Regions from separate parts of the Herbaspirillum sp. Her2 genome, predicted to be linked through region 3. Evidence: predicted binding sites of a transcription regulator. Region 3 holds the regulator's gene; each other region holds the start of a gene.

Region 1 (7,860 bases), 2.1 Mb from region 3:
TCCAGCATGATCTGGTTGCGCGGCTGGGACAGGCCGGGGCCGTCGATCAGGAAGACGTCTTCCACGCGCTCGCCCAAGGTCATGACCTTGGCGGTATGCAGGTTGATGCGGTACTTGGCCAGCACGTTGGAGATCGAATACAGCAGCCCGGCGCGGTCATTGGCCGAGACCGACAGCAGGTAGTACTGGCCGCGCTCATCCGGGCGCAAATCCACCGACGGATTGACCGGGAAGGTGCGCGACAGGCGCGACAGGCGAGCCTTGGAAGGAGCCGGCAGCGGGGCGTCGGACTGCAGCAGGGCCCCCAGTTCGTGCTCGATCAGGTTGATGATGTCGCGGTAGTTCTTGGCGAACACCGGGGCATTGATCAGGAAGGCGTCCAGCGCGTAATCGTTGCGGGTCGTGTGGATCTTGGCGTCGAAGATGCTGAAGCTTTTTTCGTCGAAATAGCTGCAGATGCGCGCAAACAGGTCAGGGCGGTCGGGCGTGTAGACCGCTACCTGAACGCCTTCGCCAATGGGCGCCAGGCGGCAGCGCACCAGCGGTACGCCGGTATCGACCTTGTCGTAGAAGCAGCGCGTCTGCCAGGCGATGTCGGAGGCGTCGTGGCGCAGGAAGTAGGCCACGTCCAGCTGCTTCCACAGCGCTTCGTGGGCGTCGGCCGGCAGGCCGTACAGGCGCAGGGTCTTGATGGCTTCCTGCTGGGTATTCTTCAGTTCGCGGTCGGCCGAGGGCGCTTCGCCGCCCAGCACGCGCAGGGTCATGCGGTACAGGTCTTCCAGCAGCTTGCCCTTCCAGGCGTTCCAGACCTTGGGGCTGGTGCCGCGGATGTCGGCCACCGTCAGCAGGTAGAGCGCGGTCAGGTGGCGTTCGTCCTTGACCAGCTGGGCGAAGGCGGTGATGACGTCGGGGTCCGACATATCCTGCTTCTGGGCCACGTGCGACATGGCCAGATGCTGCTCCACCAGGAACACGATCAGCTCGGTATTGTCCGGCGAGATGCCGTGCTGCTCGCAGAAGGCGCGCGCATCGTCCATGCCCAGCTTGGAGTGGTCGCCGCCCCGGCCCTTGGCGATGTCGTGGAACAGCGCCGCGATGTACAGCACCCAGGGCTGGCCGAAGTTGGCCATGAGCTGGCTGCAGAAGGGATATTCATGCGCATGTTCGCTCATCGTGAAGCGGCGTACGTTGCGCACCACCATCAGGATGTGCTGGTCCACCGTGTAGACGTGGAACAGGTCATGCTGCATCTGGCCGACGATCTGGCGGAAGTTCGGCAGGTAGCGTCCCAGCACGCTGGTGCTGTTCATGCCACGCAGGGCGTGGGTGATGCCGCGCTTGCTCTGGATGATCTGCATGAACAGGCGATGATTTTCCGGATTGGCGCGGAAGGCATTGTCGATCTTGAAGCGCGCATGCCATAGCGCACGCAGGGTGCGCGCCGACATATCCTTCAGTTCCGGATGCTCGGAGAGCACCAGGAAGACTTCCAGCATGGCTGACGGCGTCTCCTCGAAGACCTTGTCATGGGCGATGTCGACGAAGCCGTTGACCTCGTTGAAACGCTCGTTGAGCGGGCGCGGCACCGCCTGCTGCGGGAACAGGTGGGCTTCGATGTTCTGCAGCAGGATGGTGTTGAGCTGCGTGACCGCCTTGGCCGCCCAGTAGTAGCGCTGCATCAGATATTCGCTGGCGCGGCGGGTGTCGGTGGTCTTGAAGCCGAAGGTCTCGGCGAGCTGGGTCTGGATGTCGAAGACCAGCCGGTCTTCGCGGCGGTCGGTCAGGATGTGCAGGCGGATGCGAATGTCCTTGAAGGCGCGTTCCTTCTGGCGCAGCTGGCGCGCCTCGGTGGAGGTCAGCATGCCGTGTTCGGCCAGCTCGCCCCAGGAGTTGCCCAGGCCCGCCGCCTTGGCCACCCACAGGATCACCTGCAGGTCGCGCAGGCCGCCGGGGCTTTCCTTGCAGTTGGGTTCGAGGCTGTAGGGCGTATCTTCATATTTGATGTGGCGCTGGCGCATTTCCAGGGTCTTGGCCTGGAAGAAGGCCAGAGGGTCCAGCGCGGCATGGTAGCGCTCCTGCAATTTCTTGAAGAGGGCGCGGTTGCCGGTCACCAGGCGGGCTTCCAGGAGGCTGGTCTGCACCGTGATGTCGGCGGCCGATTCATCCAGGCATTCGTCGATGGTGCGGATGCTGTGGCCGATTTCCAGGCCGATGTCCCAGAACAGCTGCACCAGGGATTCCAGCTTTTCCTTCTTGGCGGCATCCGGGGCCTGGTCCAGCAGGATCAGCACATCCACATCCGAATGCGGGAACAGCTCGCCCCGGCCATAGCCGCCCACGGCCACCAGGGCGGCATTGCCGGACATGCCCAGTTCTTCCCAGGCAGTGGTGAGGGCTTCGTCCACGTTGCGGCGCAACTGGGCCAGCAACTGCTCGGTCTTGTGGTTGGACTGGAACACCTCGATGGCTTGCTGGCGCGCGGCCTTGAGCTGTTTCTTGAGCGTGATGGCGAGTGTGGGCATCGTGGTCGGCAATTAAGGCAAGCAGGGCGGCGGGGCGGCGCCTATATGAACAAAGCCGCATCCCCATGCGGCTTTGCGCTCGAAGCAGGTTTCGTGCCGGAAACTGTGTGCAGGGTGGAGGGGCACATGGTTCCGGCCGCCTGGGTCACGCCGGGGTGGCGGCCTGGTTCTGGATGAAGGCCGGCGGTGCCGGCATGCCGGGCGACACCGTCAGCACTTCGAAGCCGGTCTCGGTGACCAGCACGGTGTGTTCCCATTGGGCTGACAGGCTGCGGTCCTTGGTCTTGATGGTCCAGCCGTCGCCCATTTCGCGGATCTCGCGGCGGCCGGCGTTGATCATCGGTTCCACGGTGAAGATCATGCCGGCTTCCAGCTTCTCCAGCGTACCGGGGCGGCCGTAGTGCAGGACTTGCGGTTCTTCATGGAAGACCTTGCCGATGCCGTGGCCGCAGAACTCGCGCACCACGCTGTAGCCGGCCTTTTCGGCGTGCTGCTGGATGACGTGGCCGATGTCGCCCAAATGTGCGCCCGGCTTGATCTTGGAGATGCCCAGCCACATGCATTCATAGGTGATCTCGGTCAGGCGGCGTGCCAGGATGGACGGCTCGCCCAGGAAGAACATGCGGCTGGTGTCGCCGTGGTAGCCATTCTTGATGATGGTGACGTCGATGTTGAGCACGTCGCCGTTCTTCATCACCTTGTCGCCGGGGATGCCGTGGCAGATCACGTCATTCAGTGAGGTGCAGATGGCCTTGGGGTAGGGCGTGTAGCCCGGCGGGCAGTAGTTCAGTGGGGCCGGGATGCTGCCTTGCACGTTGGTCATGTACTCGTGGCAGAGGCGGTCGATCTCGCCGGTGGTCACGCCCGGCTTCACGAAGGGGGTGATGTAGTCCAGTACCTCGGCGGCCAGGCGGCCGGCCACGCGCATGCCTTCGATGTCTTCGGCGGTCTTGATGGTGATGTTGCCCATGATGAATCGCAATTCGCTAGAAAATCGTCAAGACGGGATTATAGACGACGGGGGTGCTTTCTGTTTTGCCGGCTCCGGCCGACAAGCCGGGGACGGCGTTTGGCTGCGTTCCTTATCTTCATGTGCTACTTGAACAAAAGTGATGGGTCGAGTAGAATGCCGGGCTGATCTGAAAACCTCAGGTCGGTTGTCGAATGCGGTGTGCGGAATGATTCTTCATGTCTGTTTGGCAATAAGTGTCGTAAATTATCTTTTGAAACGCGAATCCGTTCGCTAAAAGGGTGTCCGGCTGCATGAGCCGGATGACCGAGCGGATTCCAGACCTAACCCTGGAGAAATTCATGTCCGTTACCATGCGCGAAATGCTGGAAGCCGGTGTCCACTTCGGTCACCAAACTCGCTTCTGGAACCCCAAGATGGCCCCCTTCATTTTCGGCCATCGCAACAAGATTCACATCGTCAACCTGGAAAAGACCCTGGGCATGTACCAGGAAGCCGTCAAGTACGTGCGCCAGCTGTCGGCCAACCGTGGCACCATCCTGTTCGTTGGTACCAAGCGTCAAGCCCGCGACATCCTGTCTGCTGAAGCGCAACGCGCTGGCGTGCCCTACGTTGACCAGCGCTGGCTGGGCGGCATGCTGACCAACTTCAAGACCATCAAGACCTCGATCAAGCGCCTGAAGGACATGGAAGCTGCCATCGAAGACGGTTCGGTCGAGAAGCTGTCGAAGAAGGAAGCCCTGCTGTTCACCCGTGAACAGGAAAAGCTGCAAAAGGCCATCGGCGGCATCAAGGACATGGGCGGCATTCCTGACGCCATCTTCGTCATCGACGTCGGCTACCACAAGGGCGCCATCACCGAAGCCGCCAAGCTGGGTATCCCGGTCATCGGCGTGGTCGATACCAACCACTCGCCCGAAGGCGTCACCTACGTGATCCCGGGTAACGACGACTCCGCCAAGGCGATCGCTCTGTACGCTCGCGGCATGGCTGACGCCGTGCTGGAAGGCCGCGCCAACGCCGTCAACGACGTCGTCGAAGCAGTCAAGGGCGATGAATTCGTCGAGGTCGAGCAGGCTTGATTCTGCTCTTCCGGTAGTACGGTAGTCCAAAAAGGGGTGACAGCGGGTAGTGACGCAGTGGCCCCTTTTTTTTGATTCAATTTTCGAGTTTCAGGCATGCCGCAAGCGCGGGATGCCTCCAAGTCAGGAGAAAAGTATGGCGGCAATTACCGCAGCAATGGTGGGCGATCTGCGTGCGAAGACCGACGCGCCGATGATGGAATGCAAGAAGGCGCTGACCGAAGCCGATGGCGACATGGCCAAGGCCGAAGAGATTCTGCGCGTCAAGCTGGGCAGCAAGGCTTCCAAGGCCTCTTCCCGCATCACCGCAGAAGGCGTGATCTCGGCCTACATCGCTGGCAACGTCGGCGCGCTGGTCGAAGTGAACTGTGAAACCGACTTCGTGACCAAGAACGACGAGTTCATCGGTCTGGTCGAAGCTGCTGCCAAGCTGGTGGTCGAACAGAATCCGGCTGACGTGGCTGCCCTGGGCGCCTGCAAGCTGGCCGACGGCAAGACCCTGGAAGAACTGCGCACCGAACTGATCGGCCGCATCGGCGAGAACATGTCGTTCCGTCGCTTCCAGCGCTTCGAAACCACCGGCAAGCTGGCTGCCTACCTGCACGGCACCCGCATCGGCGTGATCGTCGAGTTCGACGGCGCTGAAGAGCAAGTCGGCAAGGACGTGGCCATGCACATCGCTGCCATGAAGCCGGTCGCCCTGTCGGCCGAGCAAGTGCCGGCCGACCTGATCGAGAAGGAACGCTCGGTCGCCGCCCTGAAGGCTGCCGAATCCGGCAAGCCGGCTGACATCGTCGCCAAGATGGTGGACGGTTCGGTGCAGAAGTACCTGAAGGAAGTGTCGCTGTTCAACCAGGCTTTCGTGAAGAACGACAAGCAAAGCGTTGAACAGATGCTGAAGGCGGCCAATACCACCGTCAAGTCGTTCGCCATGTACGTGGTCGGCGAAGGCATCGAGAAGAAGCAAGACGACTTCGCTGCCGAAGTGGCAGCGCAAGTGGCTGCAGCGAAACAAGCTCAGTAAGCGTCGCAGGAAAAACGGGCCGAGAGGCCCGTTTTTTTAAGCCGGATTCCGGGAACTTTCGGAGTCGCCCGCGTCTACAGTCAGGGTCGTCCGTCGGATGAATGATGACGCGCAGGGCAGGCCGCCTGGCAACGGCAATATGGGTAGCTAAAGCAATACTGGCAGCACACGGCAAGACAGAATAGGGCGCAGCAGTACATCCCCTCATGCGTTCGGACCTGCCCCTGATGACGAAAAAGCGCCATTTCGTCGGGTGACAGCGAGTGCCGGCGCGTCAATACGTAATTCAACCTCGGACAGAACACGGAGCCCTGCAATGACAACACCAGCCTACAAGCGCGTACTCCTCAAACTCTCCGGCGAAGCACTGATGGGCGACGACGCCTACGGTATCAATCGCGCGACCATCGAACGCATGGTCGCGGATGTAGCAGAAATCAGCAAACTGGGCGTGGAACTGGCCATCGTGATCGGTGGCGGCAACATCTTCCGCGGCGTCGCGCCGGGCGCCCAGGGCATGGATCGTGCAACCGCCGACTACATGGGCATGCTGGCCACCGTCATGAACTCGCTGGCCCTGGCTGATGCCATGCGCCAGGCCGGCCTGACGGCCCGCGTGATGTCGGCCATCGGCATCGAGCAGGTGGTCGAGCCCTATGTGCGCCCCAAGGCGCTGCAATACCTGGAAGAAGGCAAGATCGTGGTGTTCGCCGCCGGTACCGGCAACCCCTTCTTCACCACCGATACCGCCGCCGCCCTGCGTGGCTCGGAAATCGGCGCCCAGATCGTGCTGAAGGCCACCAAGGTGGATGGTGTCTACACCGCCGACCCCAAGAAGGATCCGGCCGCCACCCGCTACCAGTCGATCTCCTTCGATGAAGCCATCGCCAAGCACCTGCAGGTGATGGATGCCACCGCCTTTGCGCTGTGCCGCGACCAGAAGCTGCCGATCAAGGTGTTTTCCATCGTCAAGCCGGGCGCGTTGAAGAGCGTGGTCATGGGTGACGATGAAGGCACCCTGGTTCACGTCTGATCGATATTGCAGTGCAGAAACCGGCCGCAGGCCGGGATTCCCGTTTACAATGCCCGTCTTTCAGGCATTTGCCATCAAGACAAGCCAAGTTATTGCACCAAAGTTAGGAGAGCAGCATGAGTGTCGCTGACGTCAAGAAAAATACCGAGCAGAAGATGGCCAAGTCCATCGAAACCCTGAAGGCCAACCTGGCCAAGGTCCGTACCGGCCGCGCCCACACCGGCCTGCTGGACCAGGTCATGGTGGAATACTATGGTTCGCCGACAGGCCTGTCGCAAGTCGCCAACCTGACCCTGATCGATGCGCGCACCATCGGTGTGCAGCCGTTCGAGAAGAAGATGGCCGCCGTCATCGAGAAGGCCATCCGTGAAGCCGACCTGGGCCTGAACCCGGCCACCCACGGCGACCTGATCCGTGTGCCGATGCCTGCGCTGACCGAAGAGCGCCGCAAGGAAATGGTCAAGCTGGTCAAGAGTGAAGCCGAAGATGCCAAGATCGCCGTGCGCAACATCCGCCGCGAAGGCAATGAAGGCCTGAAGAAGCTGGTCAAGGACAAGATCGCCTCGGAAGATGAAGAGCGCCGCGGCCAGGACGAGATCCAGAAGCTGACCGACAAGTTCGTGGCTGACATCGACAAAATGGTCACCGACAAGGAAAAGGAAGTGATGACGGTTTAAGCCGTCCTGCAGGTCTCACGCGCGGCTGCCATGGCGGCCGCGCTGCACGAACAAGTCCAAGACAGCAAAAGTGCAGGCGGGAAGTGAGAGCGGCAATGGGGGGAGGAGGCTGGCCGGTTTGTCAAAGCGGCGCGTGCCCGTTACCATGTTGCGCTTCACCATCCGGCGCACGGAAAAGTAATAAATCATTTACATGAAGCATCAAAGCTCAACTCTGGCGGTTCCGGAGACTTCCGCGGTTCCGCGCCATGTTGCCATCATCATGGACGGCAACGGTCGTTGGGCGACCAAACGTTTCCTGCCGCGTGTGGCGGGGCATGCCAAGGGCGTGGATGCAGTGCGCTCCATTGTCGAGGCCTGCGCCGAGCGCGGTATCGAATTCCTTACCCTGTTTGCCTTCAGTTCCGAAAACTGGCGTCGCCCTGCCGACGAAGTGTCGGTGCTGATGCGTCTGTTCATGACGGTGCTGGAGCGTGAAGTCGGCAAGATGGCCAACAATGGCATCCGCCTGCGCATCGTCGGCGACATGAGCCGCTTCGATCCGAAATTGCA
Region 2 (7,860 bases), 1.0 Mb from region 3:
GACGAAGTAGCTCACCGACAGCTTGTTGCCGGTGAAGTCGATCAGCCAGGTGATGATCAGGCCGGCGAAGCCGCCGAAGATGGTCACGGCGATGTTATAGGCCAGCGACATGCCGGTGCCGCGCGTGGCTACCGGGAAGATGTCGGCCAGCAGGGCCGGCATGGAGGCGAAATACATGGTCATGAGCACGCCGATGACGGTCTGCAGCAACAGCAGTTGCAGGAAGCCCGGCGAGTTGGTCAGGAACACGAACATCGGATAGGTCAGCACGATGTACAGCGCGCTGCTGGTGATCATGAAGGGCGTGCGGCCGATCTTGTCGGACATCGCGCCCACCAGCGGCGAGCCGATGAACATGATCAGGCCGGCCACCGACATGGCGGCAAACGAGGACCAGGCCGGCAGGCCCAGCTGCTTGACCGCATAGGTCGGGATATACAGCGACAGGTACACCGAGACGGTCGCCATGATGACGCTGCCGGCACCGATCAAGAGGCGCATCTTCTGGTGGGCGAAGGTATCGCGCAGGGGCGCATCGGTCTTTTCGCTGGATTCCTTGAACTCGGGTGCTTCATCCAGATGGCGGCGGATGTAGATGCCGGCCGGTGCGATCAGCAAGCCGAAGATGAACGGCACGCGCCAGCCCCACGAGGCCAGTTGCTCAGGTGTGAGCATGTTGTTGAGCACGGCGCCGAAGATGGCCGCCAGCAGCAGGCTGATGCCCTGGCTGGCCACCTGCCAGCTGGAGAAGAAGCCACGGCGATGCGGGGCGTGTTCCACCAGGAAGGCGGTGGAACTGCCGAACTCGCCACCGGCGGAGAAGCCCTGGATCATCTTGCCCAGAGCGATGCCGGCCGGTGCCAGCAGGCCGATGCTGGCGTAGCTGGGCATGAAGGCGATCATGGCCGTGCCGACCGTCATCAGCATGATGGACAGCATCAGCGCCGCCTTGCGGCCTGCGCGGTCGGAGTAGGCACCCAGCACCACCGCACCCAGCGGGCGCATGAAGAAGGACACGCCGAAGGTGGCGAAGGTCAGCAGCAGCGAGACACTGTCATCGCCGGTCGGGAAGAACTGCTTGGCGATGACCACGGCGAAGGCGCCATAGATGAGGATGTCGAACCATTCGAGCGCATTGCCGATGGAGGACGAGATGATCGCACGCCGCGCTTGCGGATGCGTGGTGCCGGCGCCAGGCGCCGCGGTGTTGCTGGTCATGGAGACTCCCTGATGGATACGTGGATGGAGGAGCAGCACGCCGTTCTGACCCTGGCGGAGCAGAAGGCTGCCTGGCTGTGTATGGATGGTTGTGGGCTCCCTGTGACGGCCGGGGCCGTTACAGCGGGCGAGGATAGGCGGCGCGATGCGGCACTGTCAAGGCGCAGTGCGGGGGATTATCAGGAGGCAGGACGCACACCTGATTTTGCGAAATCATTTTCTCGTTTCCAGTGCCTGCAGCCTCATGATGGCTCCCTGTTCTGCGCTTCCGTTTCCTTGAGCTTGCGCCACAAGGTCGTACGGCTGATCCCGAGATGGCGCGCAGCCGCGGCACGGTTGCCACGGAAGCGGCGCAGTGCAGCTTCAATGGCGTCAGCGTCGGGGACGATGTCGGACGTGGTCAGCTCATGGGGGGCCACCACTTCCGCCGTGTTTGACAGCAGCGGCTGCGCCATCCCCGCCAGTTCCGGCGCCACCCGCTGGATCAGCGCGGGTGTCAGCGCCTGCAGCGGCTCTGCGGCCAGGAACAGGGCCAGCCGTTCCATCAGGTTGCGCAGCTCGCGCACGTTGCCGGGCCAGTCGTAGGCACACAGCAGCGGTGCACAGCGCAGGATCTCGGCCCCCAGGTTGGCGTGCGGCCGCGCATCCAGTGCCGCCAGCGCATGCTTGAGATGCCATTCAGCCAGTGCGGCAATATCCTCGCGGCGCGCCCGCAAGGGCGGCAACTGCAAACGCAGTACGCTGAGCCGGTAATACAGGTCTGCGCGAAAACGTCCTTCACGCACCCGCGCTTCCAGATCGCAGTGGGTGGCGCTGATGATGCGCACCTGGACCGCAATGGGCCGCGTGCCGCCCACGCGCACGACTTCGCGCTCTTCCAGCACGCGCAGCAATCGCGTCTGCAGTGGCAGCGGCATCTCGCCGATTTCATCGAGCAGCAGCGTGCCGCGATGGGCCGCTTCAAAGACACCGGCCCGTCCGCCACGGCGCGACCCGGTGAAAGCGCCTTCCTCATAACCGAACAGTTCGGATTCCAGCAGCGATTCGGCCAGCGCGCCGCAATTGATGGCCACGAAGGGGTGGGCTGCCTGGGTCTTGCCCTGCATGCGCGGATGAGCACGATGGATGGCTTGCGCCGCCAGTTCCTTGCCGGTGCCGGTCTCACCCTGGATCAATACGTTGGCCGGCGAGCGCGCAAAGAGCGTGATCGATTGACGCACCGTTTCCATCACCTCAGAATCGCCTCGCAGATCCTTGAGGTGATGCCGTGCGCGCAGGCTGTCGGCCACCGGCAGGCTGGGGCCGCGCGTGCTTTCCAGTTGCGTCAGACGCGCCAGTTCCAGCGCATCTTCAAAGGCCTGCCGCACCGTGGCCGAGGAGTAGAGGAAGATCCCCTGCATCCCCGCTTCCTCGGCCAGGTCGGTGATGAGCCCGGCCCCGACCACCGCCTGCACGCCGCCGGCCTTCAGTTCCTGCACTACGGCGCGCGCGTCTTCTTCGGTGGCATAGGTGCGCTGGGCAATGTCGAGTCCGAACATCTGCTGGAATTCGGTCAGGGCCGGCATCGCCTCCTGATAAGTGACCAGCCCGATGCGCGGGCTGATCTGGCGGGCACGGGCCAGTGCCTGCATCACGTCGAAGCCGCTGGCGCGCGCCACCACCACCGGCACCGGGAGGCGGCTCTTCAGATAGGCACCGTTGGAACCGGCCGAGATCACCACGTCGCAGCGCTCGCTGGCCAGGCGCTCGCGGATGGCGCGCACGGCCTCGTCGAAGCCCAGGTGTATGGGCTCGATGTCGGCCACGCCGTCGAATTCCAGCGTGATGTCGCGGAAGAGTTCGGAGAGGCGCGACACGGACACGGTCCAGATCACGGGCTTGTCGGCCAGGCGGTCAGCGGGGGCAGGGCGTTTCATGGCAAGTGTTCGGGGCGTTTCAGTGAAACGTTAATGTAACACCGATGAAACGGCCGGGGATGCGGAACATCAACGCGACAGAAGGCGGGTACGCCCGGAGAGCGCACCGGAAGGGAAGCCTGCCAGCCTTGTCCGGCGCTGGTTTCAGACGATATGAAGGTTTTTTCATGCCTTGCGCCATGCAATGCTGCACTGCGATGGCACGGCCGTTGCAATGGTGAACGCACATGTCGCAGGACGGGTGTGATGCAGCCCCGCCCGCCGCAGTCAGGCAATCCCGACTTTCCGTATTCCAACCTCATCGAGAAGGTGTCCACCATGGCTCTCCACTCCGCAGGCGCAGCGTTCCGCCAGGCCGTCCAGGAAGAATCCCCCTTGCAAGTCATCGGCGCGATCAACGCCAATCACGCCCTGCTGGCCAAGCGTGCCGGCTTCCGCGCGATCTACCTGTCCGGCGGCGGCGTGGCTGCGGGTTCGCTGGGCCTGCCTGACCTGGGCATCTCCAACCTGGATGACGTGCTCACCGACGTGCGCCGCATCACTGACGTGTGCGACCTGCCGCTGCTGGTGGACGTCGATACCGGCTTCGGTGCCTCGGCCTTCAACGTGGCGCGCACCGTGAAGTCCATGATCAAGTTCGGCGCGGCCGCCATGCACATCGAAGACCAGGTCGGCGCCAAGCGCTGCGGCCATCGTCCCAACAAGGAAATCGTCACCAAACAGGAAATGGTGGACCGCATCAAGGCCGCCGTCGATGCCCGTACCGATGAGAACTTCGTCATCATGGCGCGCACCGATGCGCTGGCGGTCGAAGGGCTGGACGCCGCCATCGAGCGCGCCGTGGCCTGCGTCGAAGCAGGTGCCGACATGATCTTCCCGGAAGCCATCACCGACCTCGCCATGTACAAGCAGTTCGCCAATGCGGTGAAGGTGCCGATCCTGGCCAACATCACAGAATTCGGCTCGACGCCGCTGTTCACGGTCGACGAATTGAAGGAGGCCGATGTGGGCCTGGTGCTCTATCCGCTCTCGGCCTTCCGCGCCATGAACAAGGCCGCCGAAAACGTCTACCAGGCGATTCGCCGCGACGGCACCCAGAAGAACGTGGTCGATACCATGCAGACCCGCATGGAGCTCTATGACCGCATCGATTACCACAGCTACGAGCAGCGTCTGGATGCGCTGTTTGCCCAGCAGAAGAACAAGTAAAACATTACCGCAAGACCGAATACCCCCTTCCGATAATCAGTTTCGACCTAATACAGACTACGAGGAGAACACGATGAGCGATCAGCAAGCCCCCGGTTTCAAGCCCAAGAAATCCGTTGCCCTCTCTGGCGTGACCGCTGGCAACACCGCCCTGTGTACCGTCGGCAAGACCGGCAATGACCTGCACTATCGCGGCTACGACATCCTGGACGTGGCCGACAGCTGCGAGTTCGAGGAAATCGCTCACCTGCTGGTGCACGGCAAGCTGCCGACAGCGGCCGAACTGCGCGCCTACAAGGCCAAGCTCAAGGCCCTGCGCGGCCTGCCGGCCAACGTCAAGGCGGCACTGGAATGGCTGCCTGCCGCGTCGCACCCGATGGACGTGATGCGCACCGGCGTCTCGGCACTGGGTTGCGTATTGCCCGAGAAGGATGACCACAACACCCCCGGCGCGCGCGACATCGCCGACCGCCTGATGGCGTCGCTCGGTTCCATGCTGCTGTACTGGTACCACTACAGCCACAATGGCAACCGCATCGAAGTCGAGACCGATGACGATTCCATCGGCGCGCACTTCCTGCACCTGCTGCACGGCGAGAAGCCTTCCGACGCCTGGGAGAAGGCCATGCACACCTCGCTGATCCTGTACGCGGAACACGAATTCAACGCCTCCACCTTCACCGGCCGCGTCATCGCCGGCACCGGTTCGGACATGTATTCGGCCATCACCGGTGCCATCGGCGCACTGCGCGGCCCCAAGCACGGCGGCGCCAATGAAGTGGCCTTCGAGATCCAGAAGCGCTACGACAACCCCGACGAAGCCGAGGCCGACATCCGCCGCCGCGTCGAGAACAAGGAAGTGGTGATCGGTTTCGGCCACCCGGTCTACACCATCTCCGACCCGCGCAACAAGGTCATCAAGGAAGTGGCGCGCAAGCTCTCCAAGGAAGCTGGTTCGACCAAGATGTTCGACATCGCCGAACGCCTGGAAACGGTCATGTGGGACATCAAGAAGATGTTCCCCAACCTGGACTGGTTCTCGGCCGTGTCCTACCACATGATGGGCGTACCGACCGCGATGTTCACGCCGCTGTTCGTCATTGCCCGCACCTCGGGCTGGGCGGCGCACATCATCGAACAGCGCATCGACAACAAGATCATCCGCCCCTCGGCCAACTACGTGGGACCGGAAGACCTGAAGTTCGTGCCGATCAGCAAGCGCAAGTAAGACCAAGCAAGACGAAGTGCCCGCGCAGTTGAGTCATCAGCGGATGGCGCGGGCATGAGGGGCAAGAGAGGGAGAGGGAGCAGCAAGAAGAAGGAAGCGGCGGCTGGCGCGTGTCGGCCGCCACATTCCCCGGGACAGTGGCAGTGCGCAGGCAGATTTGTAACAAGCGTTACATGTGGTCGAGTCAGATGCAATAACTTGCTAAGATGCGGTCGGATCTTTTTCGCCCCCGCGTCCACCCCTGACTCTCCATGGATCATCCGATGATTGCTGCCATCGTTTCCCGCCGTCTTTCTGCATTGCCCCTGACTTCCTTCGTGCTGGCCGGTGTTGTGGCTGTTGCCCTGTCCGCCTGTTCTTCCACGCCCGTGCCGGTCACCGAGACCAAGCCGGTGCTGCCGCAGCTGCTGCAGTCGCCCGCTGCCACACAGCCGAGCTGGGCCACGCAATTGAAGACCGGTGCCTTCAGCTGCGAGATGGGCAACAAGGTGGAAATCCGCATGGATGGCCGCGTGACCGATGGCGTCACGCTGGTGTGGAAGGGCAGCAGCTACATGATGAACCCGGTCAGCACCTCGACCGGTGCAGTGCGTCTGGAGAACAAGGGCGAAGGCCTGGTGTGGATCCAGATCCCGTCGAAGTCCATGCTGCTCAATTCCAAGATCGGGCAGCAGCTGGCCAACGACTGCCGCACGCGCTGACAACGCAGCGCCGCGCCGTCGTGCAGGTCTGACGTCGGCGCGTTCTTTCCACCTCGCATTTCCTCCTCCCTTGTCGTGCCGATGGCGTCTTGCTGTCGGCATCGCTCCTGCTTGATTTGAATCATCGAAGACCGCTGATGCAAGCGGCGGATTCAGCCCCTCGTAAGATTCAGGTGCAAGACTGGTTTCATCGTCGCATGAGGGCCACGCATGGCAAACAGGTTTTTGCCCATGCACCAGAGCCACGCGACCATCGGCCTGCAAGCCACGCTGCGCAAGGCCGACAGCGGTTTTCAATTCGAGAGACATGAGGAGACGTCATGCAATACGAGGATTTCTATCGCCGTTCCATCGAGCAGCCTGAAGCCTATTGGGCAGAAGAAGCGCAGCGCATTCATTGGGACAAACCGTTCACCCGCACCCTCGATTATTCCCGCGCACCGTTTGCGCGCTGGTTCATCGGCGGCACCACCAATCTTTGTCACAACGCGGTGGATCGCCATCTGGGCGAGCGGCCGCATCAGGCGGCGCTGATCGCCATCTCCACCGAGACCAACACCGAACGCGTCTACGACTTCGCCGAGCTGCATCGCGAAGTGCAGGCCATGGCCGCCACCATGCTGTCGCTGGGCGTGCGGCGCGGCGACCGCGTGCTGATCTACATGCCGATGATCGCCGAGGCGGTCTTCGCCATGCTGGCCTGCGCCCGTATTGGCGCGGTGCATTCGGTGGTGTTCGGCGGCTTTGCCTCCAACAGCCTGGCCTCGCGCATCGATGATGCGCAGCCGACCCTGATCGTCTCGGCAGATGCCGGTTCGCGTGGCGGCAAGGTGATTCCGTACAAGGGTTTGCTCGACGAAGCAATCAACCTGGCGCAGCACAAGCCGCAGAAGGTCTTGCTGGTGGATCGCGGTCTGGCGGAGATGGCGCGCACGGCGCAACGCGACGTCGACTACGCGCCCTTGCGTGAACAACACCTGGACCAGCCGGTGCCGGTGGCCTGGCTGGAATCGAATGAAACCAGTTACGTGCTCTATACCTCCGGCACCACCGGCAAGCCCAAGGGCGTGCAGCGTGACGTGGGCGGCTATGCCGTAGCGCTGGCCTCGTCCATGCAGCACATCTTCTGCGGCAAGCCGGGCGAGACTTATTTCTGCACCTCCGATATTGGCTGGGTAGTGGGCCATTCCTACATCGTCTACGGGCCGCTCATTGCGGGCATGGCGACGGTGCTTTATGAAGGCTTGCCGATCCGGCCCGATGCGGGCATCTGGTGGAGCATCGTCGAGAAATACAAGGTCACGCGCATGTTCTCCGCACCGACGGCCATCCGCGTGCTGAAGAAACAGCCGGCCGAATGCATGGAGCGCTACGACACGTCTTCGCTCAAGGCCCTTTATCTGGCCGGCGAGCCGCTGGATGAAACGACGTCGAGCTGGATCTCGGGCGCGCTGAAGGTGCCGGTCATCGACAACTACTGGCAGACCGAATCGGGCTGGCCCATCATCTCGATTGCCAAGGGCATCAGCGACAAGCCCACGCGCCTGGGCAGTCCCGGGGTGCCGATGCCGGGCTATCGGCTGGCCAT
Region 3 (7,860 bases):
GCGGCGTTCCTTGAGCACCACATCCGCTGCGCGGGTGATGAGGTTGTCGGACAGACCATGCGCCACGGCGGCCAGGGTCTTCATCGAACAGGGCGCCACCACCATGCCGGTGGAGGCGAACGAGCCGCTGGCGATGCAGGCGCCGACATCGCGCACGTTGTGCACCACATCGGCCAGCGCTTCCACATCCTTGCGCCGCATGTCCAGTTCCTGATGCAGATTGAGCACGCCAGCTTCGGACACCATCAGGTGCGTTTCCACCTGGCCATGCTTGCGCAGATGCTCCAGCAGCCGCACGCCATAGATGGCACCGGTGGCACCGGTGATCGCAACGATCAGGCGCTGGCGCGGCTGGCTGGAAGAACTGCTCATGAGTCAGTCAGGTAAGTAAAACTCAGCCCTTGATCAGGGTCTGCAGTTCGCCGGACTCGTACATCTCGGTCATGATGTCGGAGCCGCCGACGAATTCACCCTTCACGTACAGCTGAGGAATGGTCGGCCAGTTCGAGTATTCCTTGATGCCCTGGCGCACGTCCGGGCTTTCCAGCACGTTGACGGTGACGATGTTCTCGGCACCGCTGGCCTTCAGCAGCTGGATGGCCTTGCCGGAAAAGCCGCATTGGGGGAACTGTGCAGTGCCCTTCATGAACAGCACCACGGGGTTTTGGGTCACGGTTTCTTTGATCCAGGATTGGACGTCGCTCATGGCTGTGCCTTTAAAAATGGGATTGCCCGACATTATAGGGAAAAGCCGGCGGGCGCGTTGAAATCGCCTGCATGCTGGTGGCCTGTCTGAACGGGAAAAAAATTGCATCGAGGAAATGATTTATATCGTATGCAAATTCTTGTGTCGAAGATGAGGGTGCCGTGAAGACATTCAAGCCGTCCCTTGCATCATCGTCAGCAGCGGCGGTGGAAAAGTTGCTTTACGCAATGATTTATATCTTTTCCACAGGCTTGGCCAGTTCGGCGGCCGCAAATGAAAAAGGGCGCTTGCGCGCCCCTTCCTCATGAAATTCGGCTGGCTTTCTCAGCAGCCTTGCGGCTGCGAGGTGGCTTGCCGAGGGTGTCCTGGCTTATGCCGCTCCGGCCACCGCATCCTCCGGCGTTTCGTCCGGCAGGCGCTTGGCCATGGAGTGATGCTCCTGCAACTTGTCCTTGTGCTTGATGACCTGGCGATCGAGCTTGTCGATCAGCGTGTCAATGGCAGCGTAGAGGTCGTGTGCGATGCTTTCCGCATGTAGATCCTTCCCCTTGATGTGGACGTTGATTTCCGCTTTTTGGCGCTTTTCCTTTTCTGTGAGTTTATCTACGCTCAGGATCACGCTGACGTCGATCACGTTGTCGAAATGGCGCTTGATACGCGAGAGCTTGCTTTGCACGTATTCCCGGATGGCGGGGGTCAGTTCGAGGTGGTGTCCACTGATGGTCAGATTCATACAAGACTCCTATCGTGAAGTCACTGGAGGTTCGTGCAATCGATCCTGCTGCAGCTGTACCACGGGCACGGTCTTCGTGTCGGATGGCGCGGGCATCAGTCGGATGCTTGCCTGAACACAGCAACGGTACTGCAGAAAAACTGAGGAAAAACTCAGAGGGACTTGCGGAGATTGACCGGCGGAATCTTCAACACTTCGCGGTATTTGGCGACTGTGCGTCGCGCGACCACCATGCCTTGTTCTGCCAGCATATCCGCAATCTTGCTATCGGATAATGGGGTCTGCGGGTTCTCGGCTCCTATCAACTGTTTGATCAGCGCCCGTATCGCGGTGGAGGATGCTTCACCTCCGGTTTCAGTCGCGACATGGCTACCGAAGAAGTATTTCAACTCAAACATTCCATGCGGAGTGAGCATGTATTTCTGAGTCGTCACGCGAGAGATGGTGCTCTCGTGTAGACCCAGTGTATCAGCAATTTCACGCAGCACAAGGGGGCGCATGGCGACTGCCCCATGTGAAAAGAAGTTTCTTTGACGTTCCACAATAGCCTGCGCGACGCGCAAAATTGTATCGAAACGTTGCCGCATGTTCTTGATGAGCCACTTGGCTTCCTGCAACTGCGACGACAGCGAACCTTCTCCCTTGGCTTGCTTCAATGCACTGGCATACATCGCATTGACGCGCAGCTTGGGCATGACCTCATGGTTGAGCATGACCTGCCAGCCGTTCTTTGTCTGCTTGACAATCACGTCCGGCACCACATAGTCCGAGGCATCGCGCGCGAATTCCGCACCCGGATGCGGACGGCACTGGCGGATCACGGCCTGCGCTTCACGCAGGTCTTCGTCATCGCAATCCAGTGCCTTCTTGATCTTGTTGAAATCGCGTTGTGCAAACAGCGGCAGGTAATCCTCCACGATCCTCAAGGCCAGCTTGCGCGTCACGAAGGGAATCTTGGGCAGGCGGCGGATCTGCAGGGCCAGGCATTCGCCGGCACTGCGCGCACCGACACCCGCCGGGTCCAGGCTCTGCAGCAGCTTGAGCGAAATCGACAGCTCTTCCATGTCGATGCCCAGCTCTTCGGGCAGGCGCGCGTGGATGTCTTCCAGCGGCTCTTCCAGATAGCCGCTCTCGTCGAGCGCATCGGTGAGCAGTTCCAGCAGCGCACGATCACGCAGGGTGCGTGCGGTCACGCGGATCTGTTCCAGCAGGTGTTCGCGCAGGGTCAGTTCGTGCGCTTCGAGTTGTGGACGGGCATCGTCATCGTCTGGCGACTTGCCGCTGCGCGCGACGTCGTCGAAGCTCCAGTCGGCATCCCCCGTGACACCGGCTTCCGGCGCGTTGTCCTGGTAGTCGAAGCTGGAATCGCCATCGCTGGCGGCCGGGGCCGCTTCGCCGCTGCCTTCGTGACTGGTTTCGGCAACGCCGCTGGAGGGCGAACTGGAGACCGCGCCATCGGCCAGCAGACGTACCGAATTGTCGAGCGCGTCGTCGAGGCGTTCCAGCAGGGGATTATCGGAGAGGATCTGTTCCAGTTCCTGGTGCAGTTCCAGCGTCGACAGTTGCAACAGTCTGATCGACTGCTGCAGTTGCGGCGTCAATGCGAGGTGCTGCGAGGTACGTAACTGGAGCGACTGTTTCATCTGTCTTTCTGAAAGCGGCGTGGCCCGCTGGTTGCTCTGCCGGTCGTTGCGTATTGCGTATTGCTTGTTGCGTATTACGTGATGTGCACTCTGTATTTCTTCAAGCGTATCGGGCAAGCCGACTGCACCGCTTACATGCGGAAATGCTCGCCCAGATACACGCGGCGCACCGACTCGTTGGCGATGATCTCTTCCGGATTGCCGCTGGCCAGCACCGTGCCCTGGTTGATGATGTAGGCGCGATCACAGATGCCCAGCGTTTCGCGCACGTTGTGGTCGGTGATCAGCACGCCGATGCCGCGTTCCTTCAGGAAGCGCACGATGCGCTGAATCTCGATCACGGCAATCGGGTCGATACCGGCGAACGGTTCATCCAGCAGCACGAAGCGCGGATCGGTGGCCAGTGCGCGGGCGATCTCGACGCGCCGGCGTTCACCGCCCGAGAGCGACAGCGCCTGGCTTTCGCGCAGCTTCTCGATCTGCAATTCGTGCAGCAGGTTGTTGAGGCGGCCTTCGATTTCATCGCGCGAGAGCGGCTTGCCCTCTTCCCGGCGCAGTTCCAGCACGGCGCGGATATTGTCTTCCACCGTCAGCTTGCGGAATACCGAGGCTTCCTGCGGCAGGTAGGACAAGCCCATGGTGGCACGCTTGTGGATCGGCATGCGCGAAATGGACGCGCCATCGAGGTCGATCTCGCCACCATCGGAAGGCACCAGTCCCACGATCATGTAGAACGAGGTGGTCTTGCCGGCCCCATTGGGGCCGAGCAGGCCGACCACCTCGCCGCTGCGCAATTCCATCGAGACATCGCGCACTACCTGGCGCGCGCCATAACTTTTCTTCAGGCCGCGAACGACCAGCGAGCTGACTGCCATCGTTACTGATCCTTTCCGCTGTCGCGACGCGTTGCAGGCTGCGCGGCGTTGTTCTTGCCCGCGGGCTGGGCCGACGGGGTGGCCGGCGCGGTGCTGCCTGCCGGCGGCGGATTCTTGGGCTGGATCACCGCAGTGATGCGGCCTGCGCCCGGCTTGCTCTCGCCGGTGGCGGTGTTGTTCACGGAATAGAATTCGGCGCGGCTGTCGTAGGAGATGAATTCGCCGTTGACTTCATCGGTGATGCGATCGCCGTCCATGCGCTGGATGTGCGCGCGCTGGAACAGCTTGGAGATTTCGGTCTGCTCCGAATACTCGATGCGCTCGGCCTGGCCTTCGATCCACAGGTTGGGACCGCCGTCACGCTTCTGGCGGAAGTTGGCCAGCGCGCCCGGGGCCGCATACAGCACCGCATTTTCATAACCGTACTGGTCGGTCGTCAATACCACGCGGCCGGCCTTGATGATCAGCGTGCCGCGGGTCATGACCACGTTGCCGGTAAAGGTCTTCACCTGGCGCACGTCATCGTAGACCATCTGGTCTGCCTCGATGTTGGTCGGCTTGGTGGAGTCCGCCTTCTCGGCGTTGGCCACGCCGCACACGGCAGCCAGCATCAGCATCGGCAGTAAGAATGAGCGTTTCATTGGGTTCCTGTCTGATCGGTTCTTGGCGTTTTTATCCCGGAGTCATCCGGCTTAGCGTTTCTTCGGAGTGGGCTCGTAATAGCCGCGGACATTGCCGAACAGCTGCACCACCTGGGTCGCATTGTTGGCCACCATGCCCACGCCGTTCAGGCGCGTGGTGCCCATGGTCATGGCCACCGGCTTGTCGGTCTTGACGATTTCATCGTCAGGCAACAGCAGCAGGTATTCCGACACCAGGTGCATCTGCTCGCGGCCCTTGTAGGGCGCGCGAATGGCGTTGGCGTTGCCGTACATGTGGATCTGCGTCTGGTCGTCGGTGACGCGCGCGGTATCCGAGTAGAGCTCCATCGGTGCCTGGTTCTGGTCCAGGTTGTGCACCACCGGCTTGGTGATCTCGAAGGAGTCATCCGTGGGGTAGTGCACCATCTTCGTTCCCGCAACGTCATAGCGCGGCAGACCGGTCGGGCCCATGCGCACGTAGTTGAAGTTTTCCAGGTAGTAGTCGGGTTTGCCACGCGGACGCTGCGCCGGTTGCTGGTCACCCGCGGCCCGCATGGCCTGCATCACCCAGAAGCTGCCCAGGGCACCGGCGATCAGGATCACCAGAATCACCGCCAGGCGGATGCGCTCGGCGTTGCGTTCTCCGCTGCGCCCGCTCATGCCAGGTACGGCGCGAGGGCCGCCTCGTAGTTGCCTTGTGCTGCCAGCACCAGGTCGCAGATCTCGCGCACGGCACCATGGCCGCCGCTGGCCTGGGTCACGTAGTCGCTGCGCGACTTCACCTCGCGATGGCCGTTGGCCACGCAGGCCTTGAATCCGACGCGGGTCAGTACCGGCAGGTCGATGATGTCGTCGCCCAGGTAGCCGCAATCCTGCGGCGTCAACTGCACCTGCAGCAGCAGCTGTTCGAAGGCCTGGCGCTTGTCGTGGATGCCCTGGAATACATGGGCGATGCCGAGATCGCGCGCACGGCGCAGCACATAGGGCGACTGGCGCGCGGTGATGATGGCGGCAGCGGTGCCGTATTGCTGCATCATCTTGATGCCGTGGCCATCGAGCGCGTTGAAGCGCTTGAAGGCCTCGCCATCCTCGCCGTAGAACAGGCCGCCATCGGTGAGCACGCCATCCACGTCGAAGATCATCAGGCGGATCGCCGCCGCCTTGGCGAGCGCGGCAGCGGGCAGGGTGCTGGCGAAGGCTGGCGCGTTCATCAGATCACCTTGGCGCGAGTGAGATCGTGGATGTGCAGCGCGCCCGTGAGCACGCCGGCCGCATCGGTGACCAGCAGCTGGTTGATGCGGAATTGTTCCATCAATTGCACGGCATCCACGGCCAACTGGTCCTGGTTGACGGTCTGCGGATTGGCATGCATGACGTCGGCGATGTAAAACTTGGAAAAGTCCTGGCCACGCTCCAGCAGGCGGCGCAGGTCGCCGTCGGTGAAGACGCCGACCGGGCGGAATTGCTCATCCACCACGGCGGTCATGGCCATGCCCTTGCGGGTGATTTCCATCAGCGCTGCCGACAGCGACACGTCCGGGCGCACGGCGGGAATGGCTTCGCCGCTGCGCATCACGTCGCGCACGTGGGTCAGCAGGCGGCGGCCCAGTGCACCACCGGGATGGGAGCGCGCAAAATCTTCCTCGACGAAGCCGCGCGCATCCAGCAGCGACACCGCCAGCGCGTCGCCCATGGCCAGCGTGGCCGTGGTGCTGGCGGTCGGGGCCAGGTTGAGGGTGCAGGCTTCCTGCGCCACGCCCACGTTGAGGTGGACGGCGGACAGCTTGGCCAGGGTGGACTGGTCATTGCCGGTCATGGCGATGATCACCGCACCCATGCGCTTGACGATGGGCACGATGGCCAGCAGCTCGGCCGTTTCACCGGAATTGGAAATGGCAATGAAGACATCGCGCGCCGTCACCATGCCCAGGTCGCCGTGCGCGGCTTCGGCCGGATGCATGAACAGCGAGGGGGTGCCGGTAGAGGCCAGGGTGGCGGCGATCTTGCGGCCGACATGGCCGGACTTGCCGATCCCCGAGACCACCGCACGTCCCTCGCATTGCAGCAAGGTCTGCACGGCAAGTGCCAGAGGGGCGGCGCTGTCGTCGCGCAGGCGGTCTTTCAGGGCCAGGATGGCATCGGCTTCGATCTGCAGGGTCTGGCGTGCCAGTTCGATGGCACGGCGGGCAGCCCCGGCCGAAAAAGATGCAGGCGTGGTTTTGTCATCGGTTACACTCATAACCGAAGTATAAACGAATTAGCAAAGCAAAAAACTTGCCAGATGTAAGGGAATGCTGCCGGATTTGACGTGATATGCAGCGTTGCATCGCGCCGCAGCACCGCTGCCACGGGGGATTTCCGGCCATTGCCGGGATGGGGCATGGCATTGCAGCAAGCGCGGAGGGTTCACGGTCGCACTGAATTACTCTGCTGTTGTGGAGCCACACGTATGAATTTCAAGGCGATTTCGCGCCTCGCCGCCCAAGGCTTTCCTTCATATTGCACACTGGTCAGGTGAACTGCCTTTTGCTGGTGCGTTGCCAATTTTACAAATTCATTCATATCGAACCCCGCCGCAGCCCGGCGGCTTTTGACAAGAAACCCCAACAGCAATGTTTTCCGGACTGGAACTGACCCTTTTCCTTCTGGCTGCCGCAGTCCTTGGCGTGGTCGCCTTCCGCATGATGCAGTTGCCGCCGATGCTGGGCTACCTGGTGGTGGGCATCATCATCGGCCCGCACGGCCTGGCTTTTGCCGAGGACAATGAAACCACCCATGCGCTGGCCGAGTTCGGCGTGGTGTTCCTGATGTTTTCCATCGGTCTGGAGTTTTCGCTCTCCAAGCTCTCGGCCATGCGCCATATCGTCTTCGGCCTGGGCGTGGCACAGGTGGCGGCGACCATTGCCACCACCATGCTGGTGGCCTGGGGCGCGGCCATGGTGCTGCCGCAGTTCGCCAACGTCAGCTGGCAGGCGGCCTTTGCGCTGGGCGGGGCGCTGACCATGTCGTCCACGGCGATCGTTTCCAAGCTGCTTACCGAGCGGCTGGAGCTGGAGACCGAACACGGTCGCCGCATCCTCGGCGTGCTGCTGTTCCAGGATCTGGCGCTGGTGCCGCTGCTGATCGTCGTGCCGGCGCTGGCCAACAATTCCGGCAACATCATGGTCACGCTGGGCTGGGCCGTGGGCAAGGCGCTGGTTGTGCTGGCGCTGCTGCTGTTCTTCGGCAGCAAGCTCATGCGCGGCTGGTTCCGCATCGTGGT

What was found. The regulator sigma-54, encoded in region 3, starts transcription at its own class of promoters, with help from an activator protein. The targets are predictions, from matches to a motif close to TGGCANGNAANCTGCTTT.
Positions count from the first base shown of each region.
Region 1: a site for sigma-54 is predicted at 2,604-2,621, ahead of ACWHXP_RS09035 ([protein-PII] uridylyltransferase). Genes of this name have one in related genera too.
Region 2: a site for sigma-54 is predicted at 3,333-3,350, ahead of prpB (methylisocitrate lyase). Genes of this name have one in related genera too.

Region 1 is NZ_CM176331.1:1,986,072-1,993,931, reverse strand. It holds gene ACWHXP_RS09035 ([protein-PII] uridylyltransferase) at 1-2,522, opposite strand, end outside; gene map (type I methionyl aminopeptidase) at 2,668-3,492, opposite strand; gene rpsB (30S ribosomal protein S2) at 3,834-4,574, shown strand; gene tsf (translation elongation factor Ts) at 4,711-5,598, shown strand; gene pyrH (UMP kinase) at 5,915-6,631, shown strand; gene frr (ribosome recycling factor) at 6,748-7,308, shown strand; gene uppS (polyprenyl diphosphate synthase) at 7,502-7,860, shown strand, end outside.
Region 2 is NZ_CM176331.1:920,364-928,223, forward strand. It holds gene ACWHXP_RS04235 (MFS transporter) at 1-1,218, opposite strand, end outside; gene prpR (propionate catabolism operon regulatory protein PrpR) at 1,461-3,134, opposite strand; gene prpB (methylisocitrate lyase) at 3,453-4,343, shown strand; gene prpC (bifunctional 2-methylcitrate synthase/citrate synthase) at 4,417-5,571, shown strand; gene ACWHXP_RS04255 (hypothetical protein) at 5,835-6,272, shown strand; gene ACWHXP_RS04260 (propionate--CoA ligase) at 6,593-7,860, shown strand, end outside.
Region 3 is NZ_CM176331.1:5,520,969-5,528,828, forward strand. It holds gene ACWHXP_RS25085 (UbiX family flavin prenyltransferase) at 1-372, opposite strand, end outside; gene grxD (Grx4 family monothiol glutaredoxin) at 395-706, opposite strand; gene ACWHXP_RS25095 (hypothetical protein) at 868-1,014, shown strand; gene hpf (ribosome hibernation-promoting factor, HPF/YfiA family) at 1,077-1,439, opposite strand; gene ACWHXP_RS25105 (RNA polymerase factor sigma-54) at 1,592-3,082, opposite strand; gene lptB (LPS export ABC transporter ATP-binding protein) at 3,214-3,957, opposite strand; gene lptA (lipopolysaccharide transport periplasmic protein LptA) at 3,960-4,598, opposite strand; gene lptC (LPS export ABC transporter periplasmic protein LptC) at 4,650-5,258, opposite strand; gene ACWHXP_RS25125 (KdsC family phosphatase) at 5,255-5,809, opposite strand; gene ACWHXP_RS25130 (KpsF/GutQ family sugar-phosphate isomerase) at 5,809-6,837, opposite strand; gene ACWHXP_RS25135 (monovalent cation:proton antiporter family protein) at 7,211-7,860, shown strand, end outside.